Regions from separate parts of the Kitasatospora sp. NPDC088861 genome, predicted to be linked through region 2. Evidence: riboswitches for the same ligand, from Rfam matches in the RefSeq annotation. Region 2 holds a riboswitch; the other holds the start of a gene.
What was found. Region 2 has a riboswitch for magnesium ahead of ACIP37_RS24120 (NRAMP family divalent metal transporter). Riboswitches for the same ligand answer to the same signal wherever they lie in the genome.
Positions count from the first base shown of each region.

Region 1: linked by a shared signal. The riboswitch ahead of ACIP37_RS04765 (NRAMP family divalent metal transporter) and the one ahead of ACIP37_RS24120 (NRAMP family divalent metal transporter) in region 2 are both predicted to bind magnesium.

Region 1 covers NZ_JBIVJF010000002.1:208,463-211,850, forward strand. The annotation lists gene ACIP37_RS04755 (FtsX-like permease family protein) at 1-223, opposite strand, end outside; gene ACIP37_RS04760 (ABC transporter ATP-binding protein) at 220-1,116, opposite strand; M-box (ykoK) riboswitch at 1,254-1,430, shown strand; gene ACIP37_RS04765 (NRAMP family divalent metal transporter) at 1,791-3,388, shown strand, end outside.
Region 2 covers NZ_JBIVJF010000015.1:136,999-140,386, reverse strand. The annotation lists gene ACIP37_RS24125 (YhgE/Pip domain-containing protein) at 1-864, opposite strand, end outside; M-box (ykoK) riboswitch at 1,087-1,264, shown strand; gene ACIP37_RS24120 (NRAMP family divalent metal transporter) at 1,592-3,241, shown strand; gene ACIP37_RS24115 (hypothetical protein) at 3,337-3,388, shown strand, end outside.

The DNA of each region.
Region 1 (3,388 bases), on a different contig from region 2:
CCCGGCCGGGGGCGAGCGAGGTGACGAGGGCGTCCGCCCCGCCCAGCACCCGTTCGACCCGTTCGGCCGGGGTGAGCTGCCCGCTGCGGTGGACGACGTCGGCGCCGGTGACGCCGAGGACGGGCAGCGCGATCATGGCGACGATCAGGGCGCTGCGGCCCTTGGCGCGCAGCGCGTCGCGGCGGGCGATGCGCAGGGCGACCTTCCAGGCGCCGAGTCTCATCGGGCCACCTCGCCGTAGCCGTCGGCCCCGTGGCCGAAGTCGCCGACCGCGTGCCCGGTGCCGGTGGCCGAGTGCCCGGCCCCGTCGGCCGCGTGGCCGTAGCCGTCGGCCGGGGCGCTGAGCGGCTCGGCGGTCAGCCGGCGCTTGCCGGTGCGCCGCCCGTGGCTCTCGGAGGCGACCGCGCCGTCCTTCAGATGGACCACCCGGTCCGCCCAACTGGCGTGCGCGGCCTCGTGGGTGACCATCATCGCGGCGGCCCCGGCGTCGCAGCGGGCGCGCAGCACGGCGAGCACGGCCTCGCCGGTGGCGGAGTCGAGGGCGCCGGTCGGTTCGTCGGCGAGGACGAGGCGGCGCTCGCCGATCAGCGCGCGGGCGATGGCGACGCGCTGCTGCTGGCCGCCGGACATGTCGTCGGGGAAGCGGTCGGCGAGTTCCCCGATGCCGAGCTCCTCCAGGGCGGCGAGCGCCTCGCGGCGGGCGGTGCGTCCGGAGACTCCGTCGAGTTCGCGGGGCAGCGAGATGTTCTCGGCGGCGGTGAGGGCGGGGATCAGGTTGTAGTCCTGGAAGACGTACCCGATGGAGCGCCGCCGAAGGTCGGCGAGCCGGCCGCGGCTGAGGCCGCCGAGGGCCACGCCCTCGACCAGGATCTCGCCCTCGCTGGGCGCGTCGAGTCCGCCGGCCAGGGTCAGCAGGGTGGACTTCCCGGAGCCGGACGGGCCCATGACGGCGACGAACTCGCCGGGGTGGACGGCCAGTTCGACGCCGCGCAGGGCGTGTACCTCGGCGGCGCCCCGGCCGTGCACCCGGGTGACGTTGGCCAGGTGCAGGACGGGTGCGGATCGGGTCGGATCGCTGTGGGACACACTTCCCCCTCGTGAGCTGTTGAGCTGCATATGTCGGTGAACTATATATGCCGGACGGGGGTGCACGTCGAGGGGTGGGTTTGGTCAAGCTTCTACAAAGCTGTCGAAGTTCGGTCGAAACGCCGCTATCCGGGTGAAGGGGAGGGTTTATGCTTGACGAGATTTGAAAGGCACCTCGTTCGGTGAGGCGTCTTCACGGACACAGGCCACTGACCCGACGACGTCGAGAGACGCCCAGGTTCAGGACAGGTCTTCCCGAGTTAAGGGTTGACCCCAAGTGGCTTCCGGCCGATCGGGCTGGACACGCCGTGGAGTGCCAAAGCTCTGACGAGTTGGGGTGTGCCGGTCCCGTGGGGCCGGTCCGCTCCTTGCCGTGTCGCGATGCGGTGCACAGACGGTGCGCCCCCGACCGGGAGGAGGCGAGAGACATGGACTGCGATAGTCCGGGCCATAGTCGCCCCTGCCCCCGCATGCTCTCGATCACCTCTGGCACGCGGTAACAACCTTCCCTGCGCGCGTTCACCTGACGCTGCGTCATGCGCTCAACCGCGCCCCGACGCACGACGTCTGACGCTCCGTCATGCCCTCACGGCCGCCGCCGCTCAGCGCCGCCGTGCGGTCCGACGCCGTGCGCTCTCGCAGGGAGGATCGCTGCTGCGTGCCCCCTGTCGCCCCCTCAAGGAAGGGGGCAGGGAGGCCCTGCCATGACCAACGTGATGCTGGACCCGAAGGCCCCCACCACCACCCGCACCGCCGTGCTCGACGACGCCCACGTCGGCGACATCAGGGGTGCGCTCGGTACCATCCGGCTCGACGACACCACGCCGCGCCACGGCCTGTCCGCGCGGCTCAAGACCCTGCTCGCCATCGTGGGCCCCGGCCTGATCGTGATGGTCGGCGACAACGACGCGGGCGCCTTCTCGACGTACGGGCAGGCGGGGCAGAACTACGGCACGCAGTTGCTGTGGACGCTGCTGATGCTGGTCCCGGTGCTGTACGTGAACCAGGAGATGGTGCTGCGCCTGGGCGCTGTCACCGGTGTCGGCCACGCCCGGCTGATCCTGGAGCGCTTCGGGAAGTTCTGGGGCGCGTTCAGCGTCATCGACCTGTTCCTGCTGAACGCGCTGACGCTGGTCACCGAGTTCATCGGTGTCACCCTGGCCGCCGGGTACCTCGGGCTGCCGAAGGTCGCCTCGGTGGTGCTGGCCGCCGTGATCATCATCGCCTCGGCGTTCACCGGCTCGTTCCGGCGTTTCGAGCGCGTCGCGGTCACGCTGTGCGTGGGTTCGCTGCTGCTGGTGCCGATCTACTTCATGGTCCACCCGAAGACCTCGCAGATGGCGCACGACTTCGTGGTGCCCAGCATGCCGGGCGGCTCGGGCCAGCTGGCGGCCGTGATGCTGGTGATCGTCTCCATCGTGGGCACCACCGTCGCCCCGTGGCAGCTGTTCTTCCAGCAGTCGTACGTCATCGACAAGCGGATCACGCCGCGGTTCATGAAGTACGAGAAGGTCGACCTGTGGATCGGGATCGTCATCGTCATCATCGGCGCCGCCGCGATGATGGGCTTCACCGCCGCGGCCTTCGCCGGCACCGACGGCTTCGGCCAGTTCTCCGACGCGGCCGCCGTCGCCAAGGGCCTTGAGGACAAGGCCGGGCACGTGGTGGGCGTGCTGTTCGCCATCGCGCTGCTGGACGCCTCGATCATCGGCGCCTTCGCGGTGTCGCTGTCGACCGCCTACGCGATCGGCGACGTGTTCGGCATCAGGCACTCGCTGCACCGGGGCGTCAAGGGCGCCAGGGGCTTCTACGCGATCTACGCGGGTCTGGTGGTCGCGGCGGCCGTGATCACGCTGCTGTCCACCGGCTACACCCAGGGCCTGATGACGCAGTTCGTCCAGGTGCTGGCGGGTGTGCTGCTGCCCTCGGCGACGGTGTTCCTGCTGCTGCTCTGCAACGACAAGGCCGTGCTGGGGCCGTGGGTCAACGGGCCCAAGACCAACGCCTTCACCTCCGCCGTGGTCGGGGTCCTGGTGATGCTGTCGCTGATCCTGACCGCCGCCGTGGTCTGGCCCGACATCAGCTCGCAGGCCATCCTGTGGATCATGGCCGGCTGCGGCGTGGCGGGCGTGCTGGTCGCCGGGTACTTCTTCACCTTCGGCCGCACCGTCACCAAGGAGGACCCGATCGACCGCACCGGCCGCGAGGAGTGGCGGATGCCCCCGCTGGAGACCCTCGGCAAGCCGGTCATGTCCACCGCCCGCAAGGTCGGCATGGGCGCCCTGCGCGCCTACCTCCTGGT
Region 2 (3,388 bases):
GCCGGCCGTCATGACCATCTTCAGCAGCAGGGTCTGGGTGCGGGTGATCGGGACGGTCGGGCGCCGGGTGTGCCAGGGGCCGAGCTCGCTGTCGCTGTAGCCGAGCGCGGTGTCGACGCCGTTGTGGATGATGTTGCCGCCGATGAAGCCGGTCAGCACGGCCAGCAGGGTGTAGTAGAAGGCGCTCAGGCCGAGCCCGCTGTGGGCGCCGATCGGGTGGCCGACCCGGGTGGTGACGGCGAGCGGGTCGGCGAGCAGCAGCCGCGCGGTGGCGCTGGTGCCCGTGCCGGAGCCGGAGCCGGAGCCGGCGGAACCGGACGGCGGCGCGGCCGCGGTCAGCTCCTTGCCGAGCGCCAGCGAGGCCTGGTGGGCGGCGGACTGGGTGATCTGGGAGGCCAGCGAGGAGCCGAGGCTGCCGAGGCCGGGGTTGGTGAGCACCGTCAGGGTGGGCCGTTCGGTGGCCCGGCCGGTGGTCAGTGCCGCCACGTCGGCGGTGAACGCCTGCGGGACGAGCAGCGCGCCGTAGACCTTCCCGGTGGAGAGCTGGTCCATCGCCTCGGCCTGGTCGACCTGGCGCCAGTCGACGGTGCTGCCGGGCGTCCCGGCGACGATCTCCCGGCTGAGCCGCGCGCCCAGGGTCTCCGCCCGGCCCGGCGGCGGCGGGCCCTGATCCGCGTTCACCAGGGCGATCGGGAGCCGGTGCAGGTGCCCGGTCGGGTTGAGGATGCCGCCCATGTAGAGCAGCGAGAGCACCACGGCCAGCAGGCCGCACAGGATGCTCGGGACGAGCCACAGCTTCGCGTGGCGGGCGAGCACGAGGGCCCGCGCCTGCCGGGGACCACCCTGGGAGCCTGCGGACGCCATGCCACCCCTCGGATTCGGGCGCAACCTGGTGCTGCTGCCGATGCGGTGGGAAGTCGTTCCGTGGCGGCCCGGCGGCAAAACCCCACGTCACCCGATCCGCCCCGCCGCCCCCCGCAACCCCCCGCCGCGCCTCGGCCGGGACGACCGGAGACAGAAGGTAAAGGTTCTACCAAGTACGCAAGTATTGGCCTCCGCGCGGTCTATGCTTCTGGAGGTTTGAAGAAGGCACCTCGTTCGGTGAGGCTTCTTCACGGACACAGGCCACTGATCCGACGACGTCGAGAGACGCCCAGGGTTAGGACAGATCTTCCCGACCTAAGGGTTGATCCGAAGTGGCTTCCGGCCCGACCGGGCTGGACACGCCGTGGAGTGCCAAAGCTCTGACGAGTTGGGGTGAACCGGCGGTCGCTTCGCGCGCCGGCGAACTCCTTGCCGCGTCGATCACACGCACCACGGGGTGCGTCGACCGGGAGGAGGCGAGAGACATGGATTGCAGTAGTCCGGGCCACAGTTGCCCCTACCCCCGCCTGTCCTCGCACACTCCCGGCACGCGGTAACGACCCTCCCTGCGAACGTTTCTGACGGTTCATCACCTCAACTCCCGGCTTCGCCGCGCCCGAACGGGCCCGCACCGCCGGGTGGCGATGCGCCGCGCCCGTCCGCAGGGGGATCGCCGCCGTGCGCCCCCGATCGCCCCGCCTGCCCCGGGGCCCACGGGAGGATCGTCATGACCACCAACGCCACGCTCAACTCCAAGGTCCCCGCCCCGCGTTCAGCGGTACTGGACGACGCCCACGTCGGCGACATCAAGGGTGCGCTCGGCACCATCCGGCTCGACGACACCACGCCGCGCCACGGCCTGTCCGCAAGACTCAAGACCCTGCTCGCCATCGTGGGCCCCGGCCTGATCGTGATGGTCGGCGACAACGACGCGGGCGCCTTCTCGACGTACGGGCAGGCGGGGCAGAACTACGGCACGCAGTTGCTGTGGACGCTGCTGATGCTGGTCCCGGTGCTGTACGTGAACCAGGAGATGGTGCTGCGCCTGGGCGCTGTCACCGGTGTCGGCCACGCCCGGCTGATCCTGGAGCGCTTCGGGAAGTTCTGGGGCGCGTTCAGCGTCATCGACCTGTTCCTGCTGAACGCGCTGACGCTGGTCACCGAGTTCATCGGTGTCACCCTGGCGGCCGGATACCTCGGGCTGCCGAAGGTCGCCGCGGTGGTGCTGGCGGCGGTGGTGATCATCGCCTCGGCGTTCACCGGCTCGTTCCAGCGCTTCGAGCGCGTCGCGGTCACGCTGTGCGTGGGCTCGCTGCTGCTGGTGCCGATCTACTTCATGGTCCACCCGAAGACCTCGCAGATGGCGCACGACTTCGTGGTGCCCGGCATGCCGGGCGGCTCGGGCCAGCTGGCGGCCGTGATGCTGGTGATCGTCTCCATCGTGGGCACCACCGTCGCCCCGTGGCAGCTGTTCTTCCAGCAGTCGTACGTCATCGACAAGCGGATCACGCCGCGGTTCATGAAGTACGAGAAGGTCGACCTGTGGATCGGGATCGCCATCGTCATCATCGGCGCCGCCGCGATGATGGGCTTCACCGCCGCGGCCTTCGCCGGCACCGACGGCTTCGGCCAGTTCTCCGACGCGGCCGCCGTCGCCAAGGGCCTTGAGGACAAGGCCGGACACGTGGTGGGCGTGCTGTTCGCCATCGCCCTGCTGGACGCCTCGATCATCGGCGCCTTCGCCGTCTCCCTCTCCACCGCCTACGCGATCGGCGACGTGTTCGGCATCAGGCACTCGCTGCACCGGGGCGTCAAGGGCGCCAAGGGCTTCTACGCGATCTACGCGGGCCTGGTGGTCGCGGCGGCCGCGATCACGCTGCTGTCCACCGGCTACACCCAGGGCCTGATGACGCAGTTCGTCCAGGTGCTGGCGGGTGTGCTGCTGCCCTCGGCGACGGTGTTCCTGCTGCTGCTCTGCAACGACAAGGCCGTCCTGGGGCCGTGGGTCAACGGGCCCAAGACCAACGCCTTCACCTCCGCCGTGGTCGGGGTCCTGGTGATGCTGTCGCTGATCCTGACCGCCGCCGTGGTCTGGCCCGACATCAGCTCGCAGGCGATCCTGTGGATCATGGCCGGCTGCGGCGTGGCGGGCGTGCTGGTCGCCGGGTACTTCTTCACCTTCGGCCGCACCGCCACCAAGGAGGACCCGATCGACCGCACCGGCCGCGAGGAATGGCGGATGCCCCCGCTGGAGACCCTCGGCAAGCCGGTCATGTCCACCGCCCGCAAGGTCGGCATGGGCGCCCTGCGCGCCTACCTCCTGGTCGCGATGGTGATGGTCATCATCAAGATCGTCCAGACCGCGCTCAACCACTGAGCCGCCGCCGGGGCGGCGCCCGACAGTGCCGCCGCCCCGGCCCCGACCCGGAAACCTCGACCGCCCCGCACCCGGGGAAGGAAGGAAGTACGGCCATGCGCACCGCCCTTCACCACCACTGCCCGCGCGTCCGCCTCGCCCTGCACG